Regions from separate parts of the Yersinia intermedia genome, predicted to be linked through region 1. Evidence: riboswitches for the same ligand, from Rfam matches in the RefSeq annotation. Region 1 holds a riboswitch; the other holds the start of a gene.

Region 1 (7,224 bases):
ATGTGCGTTGGCTGCCTTCCTGAAACTCGAATTATTTAGGGTATATAACGTATTAATTTAATAACAAGCAGGGTAACCCTATGAACGACTCACTAAAAGCGCAGTGTATTGCGGAATTCCTCGGTACCGGGCTGTTTCTGTTTTTTGGTATTAGTTGTTTGGCTGCATTGAAAGTAGCAGGTGCCAGTTTTGGTTTGTGGGAAATCTGTATTGTGTGGGGGTTGGGTATTTCACTGGCGGTCTACCTGACGGCAGGAATTTCCGGTGCTCACCTCAATCCGGCTATTACCATCGCGTTATGGTTATTTGCCTGCTTCCCTGGCCGGAAAGTCATCCCGTACAGTATTGCTCAAGTCGCCGGTGCTTTTGGTGGCGCGGCACTGGCCTACATGCTCTACCATAATTTATTTACTGACTTCGAAGCCGCACACCAGATGGTGCGTGGTAGCATGGAAAGCCTGCAATTAGCCAGTATTTTCAGCACCTTCCCATCGCCAGCAATCAGCGTATGGCAGGCTGCATTTGTTGAAATTATTATCACCTCGATTCTTATGGGGCTGATTATGGCGCTAACTGATGATGGTAACGGCGTACCGCGTGGTGCGTTAGGCCCACTATTGATCGGTATTCTGGTGGCGGTTATTGGTGCATCTACCGCTCCGTTAACCGGTTTTGCCATGAACCCGGCACGTGATTTTGGCCCTAAATTATTCACCTTCTTTGCCGGCTGGGGAAAAATCTCAATGACCGGTGGCCGTGATATACCGTATTTCATTGTTCCGATTGTGGCACCGATTATTGGTGCTTGCCTCGGAGCCGCAGTCTACCGCTTCCTCATTGGCAAAAATCTACCTTGTAATACCTGTAAGTTAGAGGATGAGAAAGTCAATTTATAAAGCAACGTGGATTTCCTCATCTGATACTGGGTGAGGAAATTTCGTGATCCATTCTGGTTAATGGATCATTAATTGTCCCCTGATGTTTATGACTCTGGTAGAGTAAATTGTTACTTTGCCTTTTCAGGGAAATAGATTTTAACCTGATGAATGGGAATAATTAAATAACAATGCTCTAACATATTACTTATTACAGGGACGCGTTATAACAATAAAATAAAATTTAATAACAATAAATTAACTGAGAGGTTTTATCATGATTTCTGCCAGTTCTCTTAACTCAGAGCTCATAAATAAAATCGCCCAGGATTTTGCCCAAGCCACCGGGTTGGCGGTGGTAGTGGTGAATATTCACGGTGAGGAAATCTCTGACCTGTTTAATTTCACTCCATTTTGTCAATTAATGCGTCAAGATCCGGTTAACCATCTACGTTGTCGGATGAGTGATCGTTGTGGTGGTCTTGAAGCATCCAAATCCAATGAGCCATGTATCTACCGCTGTCATGCTGGATTAACGGATTTTTCTATTCCTTTGGTGATTGCCGGCCATCTGGTGGGTTTTGTGTTATGTGGTCAGGTCCGGCTGCATGCAGATGTTTACCTTATTGATATTCTGAATATCGATAACCACTGGCAGCAGAATCCGGCGCTAATGGATGAGTTCCATAATGTGCCGATAATGGATTTTTCGCGGGTAATAGCCTCGGCTGATTTACTGAAGCTGATTGTTGAGAACTGCCTGAAAAAACACCTCAATTTTGTTGTGATCAATGACAATATGGGGAGCAAAGATCCAGGCAGGGTACGGCCGGTTCATCCGCATGACAGCAAAATGAAGAAAGCACTACGCTATATAGACACGCATTTATCAGAAGAGCTACGGTTGGAAGAGGTGGCTGGCAAGGTGTATCTCAGCCCTTACTATTTCAGTAAGTTATTTAAAAAATATCAGGGGATCGGCTTCAATGCCTGGGTCAACCAACAACGTATGGCTAATGCCAGAGAGATGTTGCAGCACAGTGATTGGAGCATTGCCAGCATTGCCAAAAATCTTGGTTTTTCCCAAACCAGCTACTTTTGCAAGGTGTTCCGCCAGACCTATAATGTGACACCGCAGGTATTTCGTTCACTTTCTTCTGAACGCAGTGAAATGAAATGACAGTTATTGATCTAATAACAATTAGTCATGTTCTATGTTCACGTTTATATATTTAAAAACTGTGCCAGCTATTAATGTATAAAATAAATAATGACAATTTTTTGTTATGTTTTTATATATGATTTATATCTTAACTCATTGTTTTTGTTTGGATTTAAATCTAATGGCGGCAATTTTTTGTTGTGGTGACACTAAAAAATAACCGCCAAAAAATGAAATTAACCATTTTTTATTTGTGGAAAAGAGTATATTAACGTTAACTGGATTTAATAAACCAGTTGACGTTACAACTGTGTAAATAAAGAGATAAATTCTATAACGAAATAGAAATAAAATAATCTACTGTATTAGATAAATACATACCCCAATCTAGTTGGCGTCGCAGCAAGGCAGCAAACGAGTAAACCCCGCCGGCTGACTAAGGTCAGTAATGCAGGTGCGTGATAGCTGCTAACACCGCTGTAGCTGCCAATACGATGGGGAAGTTACTGAAATGGTTATGTCGTGTACGCATTGGCACTTAATACACGACAGGGAAGGGGGTGACAATCCCCCGCAGCCCCCGCTGCTGTGATGCCGACGAACCCGCTGAAACCACTGATCCATCGGATTGGGAAGGTGCGGGGGAGGATGACGCTAAGCCAGAAGACCAGCCAAATCGGTAAAATATATTCAACTCCTTCGGTGGGAAGTGGGTTGTCATCAGATGCGCGCTGCGGTGACGTTGCGCAGACGCACCTTTTTGACACTGCATATCCCGCTCGAAATGGCGGGATTTTTTATGCAACGGTCTGGCAAACAAGCATTTATTATCGCAGGTACCGGCAGTGGATGCGGTAAAACAACCGTGACGTTGGGTATTCTGCGGGCGCTGATGGCGCGCGGGTTGTCTGTGCAGCCGTTTAAGGTCGGGCCAGATTACCTGGATACCGGTTGGCATAGCGCCGTCAGTGGTGTTACCTCGCGTAATCTTGATGCTTTTATGCTGCCGCCTGCGACCTTGAATGGGTTATATAACCAGCACATGCGCCATGCTGATGTGGCGGTGATCGAAGGTGTGATGGGCTTGTATGACGGCTACGGCACTGATCCCGATTATTGCAGTAGTGCGGCGATGGCCAAGCAACTGGGCTGCCCAGTTATCTTACTGGTGGATGGCAAGGCGGTATCCACCTCGGTTGCGGCTACCGTGCTGGGGTTCTGCCAGTTTGACCCAAATCTCACCATCGCAGGCGTGATTGTTAACCGTGTTAATTCAGAAAACCATTATCAGCTAATCCGCCACGCCATCGAGCATTACTGCGGTATTCCCGTGCTGGGTCGCTTGCCGGTGATGGACGATGTCGCACTGCCATCACGCCATTTAGGGTTGATACCGGTGCAAGAGCAGCGTGAGGGCGTGGCGGGTAAAACCCAGCAGCCCGACAGCTCGCCCCGCTGGCAACGGCTGGCACAGCAGGTTGAAGCCTTTATCGATCTCGACCGATTACTGGCATTGACGCATTGTGCGGCACAGCCTGCCGGCACCCCGCCTTCCTTACCTCCGTCTACACTGGCTAACGGCCTGACACTGGCCTTGGCCGAAGATGAAGCCTTCAATTTTTATTACCCCGATAACCTTGACCTGCTTGAGCAGGCAGGCGTGCGCATCCAACGTTTCAGCCCACTCCATGACCACCGGTTACCCGATTGCCAGATGATTTATCTCGGGGGCGGTTATCCCGAAATTCACGCGAGCCGCTTAGCAGCGAATACAGCGATGCATGCAGCGTTACAGCAAGCGCACCGCCAACAGATCCCGCTGTATGCCGAATGCGGTGGCCTGATGTATCTCGGTGATGGCTTAACGGATGAGAGTGGTCAGCGCCACCCGATGGTTGGCATTTTGGCCGGTGAGAGCCGGATGGGGAAACGGCTGACTCGCTTTGGTTACTGTCAGGCACAGGCCCGCAGTGACACTTTATTGGCTGCACAAGGTGAAATTCTGCGTGGTCATGAATTCCATTATTCCGATTTTACCAGCCCATTGCCGCCGGTATTTGATAGTAGCAAATGGCGTGATGGCGTCGCTATTCAGCGCTGGCACAGTGGCTATCAACTTCAGCGCACTCAGGCCAGCTATCTGCATATCCATTTTGCCCAGCGCCCCGGTTTACTGAATGGCTGGCTGACGGCTGCTCGGAGCGTGCTATGACCCTGAGCGCATGGTTTATTGCTTTCTTGCTTGATAGCTGGCTCGGCGACCCGCCGCACTGGCCGCACCCGGTGCGCTGGATGGGTAACCTGATCTCTGTCATGCAACGTGCTATCCGTGCGGTTTGCCATAGCGAACGGGCACTGAAGTGGGGGGGAGCAGCGCTGTGGTTGGTGGTGGTCGGCGTGACATGGCTGCTGAGTTGGGGGTTCTTATCACTGATGACACACTTCAATCCGTGGCTCGGCTGGTTGGCGCAAGTGTGGATGATTTACACCCTCTTAGCCGGACGTTGCCTGAGTGATGCGGCGCTGCTGGTATTTGATGCCCTGCAGCATGGTTCGCTGGCACAGAGCCGCGAGAAGCTGTCATGGATTGTCGGGCGTGACACCTCACAACTGGAGAAGCCACAAATCACCCGTGCGGTGGTCGAAACGGTGGCCGAAAACAGCGTTGATGGCGTGATTGCGCCGCTGTTCTTTCTGATGTTAGGCGGTGCCCCGCTGGCAATGGCTTACAAAGCAGTCAATACCCTTGATTCGATGGTGGGTTACAAAACGCCAAAATACCGCGCGATTGGTTATGTATCGGCACGGATGGATGATCTGGCGAACTGGCTCCCAGCCCGTCTGAGCTGGCTATTACTCAGCGCCGCCGCGTGGTTACTACGAGCCGATTACCGTCAGGCATTGTGCATCGGTTGGCGTGATCGTTATCAGCACGCCAGTCCTAACTGCGCCTGGTCTGAAGCCACGGTTGCCGGTGCGCTTGGCGTGCGGCTGGGGGGGCCGAATAATTACTTTGGCGTGCGGGTTGAAAAACCCTGGATCGGTGATGAACGGCGCGAGGTGGCGCTGGATGATATCCCGCGCACTATCCATTTGATGCTGATGGCGTCGTTATTAGCACTGTTACTTTTTGCCCTGATTCGTCTGCTGCTGGTCGGCATTTAACAAGGATAACCTGATGAACTATATAAAGAACCCGCAGGAAATAGAGCAAAACAGTTTTGCCATCATCGGTGACATTATTGCCGATGAGCGCCCGGACTATCGCTTTGTCAGTGAGATGCAAGAAGCGGTGATCAAGCGGGTTATCCATACCACGGCGGATTTTGATTGGCTGGATATTCTGCATTTCTCACCGCAGGTACTGACCCATATTGCCGAGGGTATCCGCCGGGGTTGCACTCTTTATACCGATACTACGATGGCGATGTCCGGTATCAACAAGGTGCTGTTAAAGCAGATGGGATGCGAATGCCGTTGTTACATCAGTGACCCTCGGGTGGTGGAGAGTGCGCCGCGACAGGGTATTACTCGCTCGATGGCCGCAGTGGATGTCGCTCTGGCAGAGTCAGGTGAAAAGCTATTTGTGTTTGGTAATGCTCCGACTGCGTTGTTCCGCTTGTTGGAACGCCACGCCACACCGATCGCGGTCATTGGCGTGCCGGTGGGGTTTGTCGGGGCGGCTGAATCCAAAGATGCCTTGGTTGCCAGTGATCTGCCGTGCATTGCAGCACTTGGGCGCAAAGGGGGCAGTAATGTGGCGGCAGCCATCATCAATGCCATCCTCTATCAGTTGCGGGGGGCGCTATGAGTGAGGCTACTGTCAATGACAGTCAGATGCTGCAAAACCAGCAATTAGACAGTATTTGGCATAACGGCAAACAATATCGCAAAGGCTACACCACCGGCTCTTGTGCGACCGCGGCGGCTAAAGTGGCGGCGCTAATGGTGTTGCGCCAGCAAGTGATTGACCAGATTTCAATTGTGACGCCTTCCGGTGTCACGTTATGCCTGAATGTAGAACAACCCCTCATTGAGGGCCAGCAAGCTACGGCGGCCATCCGCAAAGATGGTGGTGATGATGTTGATGCCACCCACGGCATGCTGATTTTTGCTCGCGTCACGCTGTGTGAACAGACGGAAATTACTCTGCGCGGTGGTGAAGGGGTCGGGACAGTGACACGTAAAGGTATTGGCCTCCCCGTCGGTAGTTCAGCCATTAATCGTACACCGCGCCAGACCATCGAGGCGGCGGTGCGTGAGGTTATTGGCCCGTTACGCGGCGCTGAAATAGAGATTTTTGCTCCCGAAGGGCAAGAGCGGGCGAAAAAAACCTACAACGGGCGGTTAGGGATCCTCGGTGGCATTTCCATCATCGGTACTACCGGCATTGTGACACCGATGTCGGAAGAGAGTTGGAAACGCTCGCTGGCTCTGGAATTGGAGATGAAGCGCGCGGCGGGTGAAGATCGCGTCATTCTGGTACCGGGCAATCATGGCGAGCGCTTTGTCCGCGACCATCTGGGCCTCGACAGTCAGCGGGTGGTGACCATGAGTAATTTCGTCGGCTATATGTTGCAGGAAACTGTGCGACTGGGTTTTCGCCAGGTGCTGCTGGTAGGTCATCCCGGCAAATTAGTGAAAGTGGCCGCCGGTATCTTCCATACCCACAGCCATATCGCGGATGGCCGCATGGAAACACTGGTTGCCCATTTGGCGCTGATGGGGGCGCCGCATGCGCTATTGCTTGAAGTAAACCAGTGCGACACCACTGAAGCGGCGATGGAGTTGATTACTGAGCAGGGGTGGCAGGCGGTCTACAGCCGTATTGCCGAGCGTATCTGTGAGCGCATTGCTGAAATGATGCGTTTCTCCGTTAATCCGCCGCAGTGCGATGCGATTTTATTCTCTTTCGATAATCAGGTGTTAGGCAGCAGCCGGCCCCTGGATGAGATTGTGGAGGCATTGCGATGATTACTGTTGTCGGCATCGGCCCAGGTGATATCGACTATCTGACCCCTGAAGCCCGGCGGGCTATCAGCCAGGCTGAAGTGTTGGTGGGCGGGAAGCGCCATCTGGCAACATTTAGCAGCAATCTCCGAGAGTCCCGCTTGTTAGATGCCGATCTGCTGGGGTTACTGGAGTGGCTGGATAGCAACAAGGCACGCGCCATTGTGGTATTGGCTT
Region 2 (7,224 bases), 2.0 Mb from region 1:
CGGGAGGCAGATAATACGCTTTCCCGCTGAAGAGTCAAGAGTTTCTTTCGTTTCTTTCGAAGTCAAAATCATTCTTTTCGCTTCCTGACCCGGCGAAGTGTGTTTCGTTGTTCCCGGTCAGTGGAGGCGCATTATAGGGAGTTCCTGACAGCCTGCAACCCCTAATTTGAAAAAACTTTTCAACCGCTGAATCTTTAGTCAAAACACCTTTAAATTGGCAGTTTTTGCAGCACCGGGAAGCCATAACTCTGCAAAACGGGCAATAAAACGTCAGTATCTGCATTCAACGCCATGCAGTAAGCAATATTATCTTCCTGAGAAGAAACTACATTTTCTTGAGAAGAGATGAGCCAGGCAGTGCGACGAGCTATTGCTGCACCGGAATCGACCATACGGGTACCTTCAGGCAACACTTGCGCCAACTCTTCTACTAATAGAGGGAAATGAGTGCACCCCAATACAATGGTGTCCGGCGGCTCACGCATCGCCAACCATGGATGGAGGATTTTCTTTAAGGTTTCGATAGGTACAGCACCGCCATGCAACTTGGACTCTGCCAGTTCCACCAGCTCAGATGAACCCAGCAATTCAATTTTGCAATCAGTGGCAAAGCGCTCAATCAAATCCCGGGTATAAGAAGCATGCACGGTGCCACGGGTAGCCAATAAGCCAACAACACCATTGCGGGTTAATCGCACCGCCGGTTTGATAGCGGGAACAACCCCAACCACAGGGAATGCGAAGCGCTCACGTAAAGCAGGAAGCACAACTGTGCTGGCCGTGTTACAGGCAATGACGACGATTGCCAGCGGATGACGCTGCTGCACCGCAGTGACAATTTCCAGTACGCGTTCAATGATAAACTCGCCGGACTTCTCCCCATAAGGGAAAGCGACATTATCGAAAGCATATATATAGTGGAGATCCGGCAGCAACTGCCGAATCTCTTGATAGACAGATAGCCCGCCAACACCTGAGTCAAAAATCAGTGCTGTCGGGCGAGGGGCAGTATCAACCTTAGAAGTTATAGCTTCCGGTGAGGTAATACTCTCGTCCAGCGGTTTTATAGCCATAAACCGTCTCATAATCTTTATCAAACAGGTTGGCAATTCTACCACGAACTGTGAGATGAGAGGTGACCGGATATGAAACAGCTAGATCCCAAAGGCTAATCCCTCCCAATTTTACTGAGCTTGGTGCAAAAGTGGTTGGATCGAATGTATTGTCATAACGCTGACCAAGATATTGATATGTTACCGACCAATCTAACTCGGCCACCTGCCAATCAAGTTGGTATTTAACCTGTTGCTTAGCGCGGCGCACCAGAATTTGATTGGTTTCAGCATCGCGAGGATCAAGATATTCTAACGTAACTTGGTGAGATAACGGCCCGGTGTCGAAAGCTCCCGTCCATTCCACACCTTTTATCACCGCTTTACTCACATTGTAGTAACGGTTACTACTACTGTCATAGTCTATAAGTTCTTCAATATCATTACGATAAGTGGATAAGCGCCAAGTTACTGGCCCGGTTAAGCCTTCAAGCCCGCCTTCCCATTGTTTGCTTTCTTCTGGTTTCAGGTTCGTGTTACCGCCATAGGCGCTATAAAGCTGCATTAAATTGGGAGCCTTATAGGCCGTACCGTAAGAACCGATCAAACGATAGCCATCAATAAACTCCCAGCCAGCGCTGGTCTGCCAGGTGGAGTGCCAACCAAATTGCGAATTATCGTCACTGCGCGCTGAGCCTTCTAAAGTGACATCATTGATCTGTTGCTGCCCTGTCAGATAAATACCCGTGTTGCGCAATGTGTATTCATCAGAATTGGTTGCATTCATCGCTTTGCGTTTGGTTGTTTGCTCCTGCCAATCAGCCCCCGCACTAACCTCGCCTTTACCGACTTGCAGCGTATTACCCCATTGTAAATTGTATTGCTCTGCATCATCTAAAGAGGCGGATACATCATGCCGACCAAACAATGGATCATAGTTATAGTCTTTAGTGCGGTTATAACTTGCGATCAGTTGAGACGCATAAATTCCATTTTTAAAACGTAACCCAGTGTCATAAGTACGGCTTGATAGCTGGCGGGTATCTAATAATGCTGAACCGGGATAATAACTGCCATCATAGTCACTACGGTTATCGAAACCGTAAGCACGCGCAAAGCCACTGAATTGATTATTGAAATCATGATTAACACCTGCCCACAGCATTTTCCCCATGTATCCGTCACGATCCGGCTGGCTTGCCATGCCAGTATTACCAGCAGCAACAATGTCATAACCTTTACTGTAATCGTAATTTCCTGCCAACGTCACCGTGGTGCTATCACCCAGTTTTTGCTGAGTTGAACCACCGTAGTTCTGGTAACCATTCGAACCCACGCCTGCGGTGAGTGTGCTACCCAAGGCTTCACGCACAGTAATGATGTTTACTACCCCACCGATAGCATCTGAACCATATACCGCAGAACGTGGTCCACGAATATATTCAATACGCTGTACTAAAGAGACAGGGATTTGGCTGAGATCAGAAGAACCGCTGATACCCGACTGATTCAGACGAACACCATCAACCAGAACTAAAACATGCCTGGCATCTGTACCTCGGATAAACAAGGAACTCTGTTGGCCAGGCCCACCAGTTTGTGCAATGTTCACACCAGGCAAGCGGCGCATAACATCATTCAGGTTAGTTGATTGCCAGCGATCAATATCATTACGAGTAACAACATCAACCGGAGCCAAGATAGAAGATATGGGTTGGGGGAATCGATTGGCGGTAACCACCATGTCATCATTACTTGTTGTGGTGCTGTCCTGGGCCCATCCAGAAAATGCTGTCACAGAAAGGGCTGTGAGCAGCGTATATTTTTTTATTGTCATGAATACAAGCATCCAAACTCAATTGGCGGATGCCGCAGTGCCATGGCCGATAGTTCGCGACGACCACGCATATTGCGACGTAATACCGGCAGGTCTTCGGGCTTGGGATCTCTGATGTCACGCCTTATTCATTACTTAAATGAATTAATACCGTGAAATAGAGCTGGCGATGACTTCCCGCCCTTGCGGACAGTGTCTGGTTGAAACCTATCGCCGTAACTTCCCCTTACCGCTGCGCGTCAGCTCCGGATTTACACCGGATTCCCTTTTAACTCTTAGGTGTTTAAGTAACAGCATGAGGCCGGATCGCAATGCTACGATCAAGTAAAATAGATGTCTAGACTTCCATCCTCGTTATAGTGAATAAACACAACAAAACTGGACATCACTCCCACTTTCCCTACAATCCGCAGCAGTAACCCTCTTTTATAATGGCCAGACGAGAAGAATCATGACTCCCGACATCCTGCCGACAGACAGCTACGACCAACAACTGGCGGAAAAATCTGCCCGTCTTCAGGCGATGATGTCGCCGTTTCAGGCACCTGCTGCGGAAATATTCCGTTCTCCTGCCGAACATTACCGCATGAGAGCAGAGTTTCGCGTTTGGCACGATGAAGATGACTTGTACCACATCATGTTTGACCAGCAGACTAAGCAGCGTATCCGGGTTGAACAGTTCCCGGTGGCGAGTTTGTTGATCAATCGTCTAATGAGCGCGTTGATGACAGCCATTAGAGCCGAACCAATTTTGCGGCGTAAACTGTTCCAGATTGATTACTTATCTACCCTAAGCGGTAAACTGATCGCTTCTTTGCTGTATCACCGTCAATTAGATGAAGAGTGGCAGCAGAAAGCGCTGGAATTACGTGATCAGTTGCGAGCGCAAGGCTTCGACTTGCAATTGATCGGGCGCGCGGCAAAAACCAAAATTATGTTGGATCATGACTATATCGATGAAGTATTGCCGGTTGCCGGGCGTGAAATGATTTATCGTCAGGTGGAGAATAGTTTCACCCAACCGAATGCGGCGGTGAATATCCATATGCTGGAATGGGCAATTGATACCACTAAGAACGCCAGTGGCGATTTATTGGAGTTGTACTGCGGTAATGGTAACTTCTCGTTGGCGCTAGCACGCAATTTTGCACGCGTGTTGGCAACAGAAATCGCTAAACCCTCAGTGGCGGCAGCGCAATACAATATCGCGGCAAATAATATCGATAACGTGCAAATTATCCGCATGTCGGCTGAAGAGTTTACCCAAGCAATGCTAGGTGTGCGCGAGTTTAACCGTTTGAAGGGGATTGACCTGAGCAGTTATAACTGTGAGACCATTTTTGTCGATCCCCCGCGCAGCGGGCTGGATGACGAGACGGTCAAGCTGGTACAAGGTTATCCGCGTATCCTTTATATCTCCTGTAACCCTGAAACGCTGTGCGCCAATCTGGAACAGTTACAACAGACACATAAAATCAGCCGCTTAGCTCTATTTGATCAGTTCCCCTACACCCATCATATGGAGTGTGGGGTATTACTAGAAAAGCGCGGCTGACAGGCAATAGATAAGCAAAAGGGCAACGTGATGTTGCCCTTTTGCGTTTTAAAATATGTCGTTTTAAAACATGCCATTTTCAGGTTATTGCGGCTGCTGGTTATCCGAATTATCTGGCTCAGATTCTGATTGCACCGACTTACGTGCTTTTAGTTTAAACAAGATCCAGAACACCAACACGACACTGAGAATAGAAGGAACGAAATTAGAACCAATGGCCGGATGCTCAACCCGCACAATCGCGCTATACAACAAAATCCCGAGCAGGAAACATGCAGAGGCCAGCACTGGCAAGCCATGCGGCATGGCAAAATTGAGGTAGCGCTGATGTAAACAATATACAGCCAATACCAATGTTAGCAGCGGAAAAACTGAAAAAGGCACAAACGCGCTGAATAATGTATTAAATGAACCATTTATTGCCAGGCCAGTAATCAACGCCAGCAGCAGGGTGCCGATTTCACGGCGAGACTGTTCCATCATTTTTCCTTACCTTATTAAGTGCGAGATACAGCGAGTTTTTCCTGCTCGCGACGATACCAATAATAAGCGCCCTTGGAGATCATCCGCAATTGTAAGACCAAGCGCTCCTCTAACTGTCGCCGTTGTTCAATATCTACGTCCAGCACTTCAGCACCGGCACTGAAGACAATTGTGACCATGGCCTCAGCCTGAGCTTCAGTGAAGCTACGTGGCATGTGATTTTCCAGTTCGAGGTAATCTGCCAGCTCGGCAATAAAATGCTGAATTTCACGTGCAACTGCTGCACGAAATGCGGCAGACGTGCCGGAGCGCTCCCGCAGCAATAGACGAAACGCATTCGGGTTATTACCGATAAATTCCATAAATGTAGATACTGAGGTACGGATAACACTGCCGCCCTTGGCAATCCGCTGGCGTGCCTGACGCATCAGTTGACGCAACATCAGACCGCTTTCATCGACCATTGTCAGGCCAAGTTCGTCGACATCGCGGAAATGCCGGTAAAAAGAAGTCGGTGCGATACCAGCTTCGCGAGAGACTTCCCGCAAGCTAAGGCTGGCAAAACTCCGCTCAGCACTCAATTGGCTGAACGCCGCTTCGATAAGGGAACGACGAGTCCGCTCTTTTTGTTGTGCTCTGACGCCCATAATCGTGCCCAAGGGATATCCAAATTCTCAATCTAAGATATATAGTCAACAATATACCAAACTTTATAGTAACAACCGTTATACAAACGTATCATCCCAATACAGAATTGCCGCTTTACAACACACATCACGGTGATTTACCCATGGTTGATTGGCTTATGCCTGCCATCTTTCAATTTACAGATGTGTTGGCTGTACCTTGAAATTTATTGGGTATCTGGTTGGGTTGATGTTAATGTATCGTTGTAATTTTGTATAAGAATAGGTCTCTCCTACATGCAACAGCACTTCCATTTTGATGCCATTGTTATTGGCTCGGGTCCTGGCGGTGAAGGTGCCGCTATGGGGTTGGTCAAGCAAGGTGCCCGTGTTGCCGTAATTGAACGGTATAATAATGTGGGCGGTGGATGTACCCATTGGGGCACTATCCCTTCCAAAGCTTTGCGCCACGCCGTTAGCCGTATTATCGAATTCAACCAAAATCCACTCTACAGCGACAATGCCCGAACCATCAGTTCTTCTTTCGCTGATATTTTAAACCATGCTGACCGTGTTATTAATCAACAGACACGTATGCGCCAGGGCTTTTACGATCGCAACCACTGCCATATGTTCTCAGGCGATGCCAGTTTTATTGATGCCAACACTATCAATGTGCGCTATGCCGATGGCACCAACGATACACTCCGCGCTGATAATATTGTGATTGCAACAGGTTCACGCCCCTACCGCCCGGCGAATGTTGATTTTAGTCATGAACGTATTTACGACAGCGATACCATTTTACAGCTCAGCCATGAACCCCAACACGTCATTATCTATGGCGCAGGTGTTATTGGTTGTGAATATGCTTCAATCTTCCGTGGTTTGAGCGTCAAAGTTGATTTAATCAATACCCGCGACCGTCTACTGGCCTTCCTTGATCAGGAAATGTCAGATGCCCTCTCTTACCACTTCTGGAATAACGGTGTCGTTATCCGTCACAACGAAGAGTTTGAGCAAATTGAGGGGACTCTTGACGGTGTTATTGTGCATCTGAAGTCAGGTAAAAAGGTCAAGGCAGACTGCTTGTTGTATGCCAATGGGCGTACCGGTAATACCAGCGGTTTAGGGTTGGAAAATATTGGTCTGGAAGCTGATAGCCGTGGTCTGCTGAAGGTCAATAGCATGTACCAGACAGCGCTGCCCCATGTATATGCGGTGGGTGATGTGATTGGTTATCCGAGCCTGGCCTCTGCGGCCTATGATCAGGGGCGTATCGCGGCACAAGCGATGATCAAAGGTGAAGCCAACGTTCATTTGATTGAAGATATTCCGACAGGTATTTATACAATCCCGGAAATCAGTTCTGTTGGTAAAACCGAGCAAGACCTAACCGCGATGAAGGTGCCCTACGAGGTTGGCCGCGCGCAGTTTAAACATCTGGCGCGCGCGCAAATCGTCGGGATGAATACTGGTAGCTTAAAAATCCTATTCCATCGGGAAACCAAGCAGATCCTCGGTATTCATTGCTTCGGCGAACGCGCAGCGGAAATTATCCACATCGGGCAGGCGATTATGGAACAGAAAGGAGAAGGTAATACTATCGAATATTTCGTTAATACGACCTTCAACTATCCGACTATGGCTGAAGCCTATCGTGTGGCAGCG

The links. Region 1 has a riboswitch for cobalamin ahead of EL015_RS13390 (cobyrinic acid a,c-diamide synthase CobB). Riboswitches for the same ligand answer to the same signal wherever they lie in the genome.
Positions count from the first base shown of each region.
Region 2: another riboswitch for cobalamin. It lies ahead of btuB (TonB-dependent vitamin B12 receptor BtuB); the one in region 1 lies ahead of EL015_RS13390 (cobyrinic acid a,c-diamide synthase CobB).

Region 1 is NZ_LR134116.1:2,926,530-2,933,753, reverse strand. Features, by position in the region: gene pduF (propanediol diffusion facilitator PduF) at 81-896, shown strand; gene pocR (transcriptional regulator PocR) at 1,153-2,055, shown strand; cobalamin riboswitch at 2,533-2,727, shown strand; gene EL015_RS13390 (cobyrinic acid a,c-diamide synthase CobB) at 2,837-4,249, shown strand; gene cbiB (adenosylcobinamide-phosphate synthase CbiB) at 4,246-5,202, shown strand; gene EL015_RS13380 (cobalt-precorrin-8 methylmutase) at 5,216-5,848, shown strand; gene cbiD (cobalt-precorrin-5B (C(1))-methyltransferase CbiD) at 5,845-7,011, shown strand; gene EL015_RS13370 (cobalt-precorrin-7 (C(5))-methyltransferase) at 7,008-7,224, shown strand, end outside.
Region 2 is NZ_LR134116.1:135,540-142,763, reverse strand. Features, by position in the region: gene murI (glutamate racemase) at 210-1,073, opposite strand; gene btuB (TonB-dependent vitamin B12 receptor BtuB) at 1,018-2,889, opposite strand; cobalamin riboswitch at 2,960-3,210, opposite strand; gene trmA (tRNA (uridine(54)-C5)-methyltransferase TrmA) at 3,341-4,444, shown strand; gene EL015_RS00640 (YijD family membrane protein) at 4,529-4,927, opposite strand; gene fabR (HTH-type transcriptional repressor FabR) at 4,942-5,574, opposite strand; gene sthA (Si-specific NAD(P)(+) transhydrogenase) at 5,851-7,224, shown strand, end outside.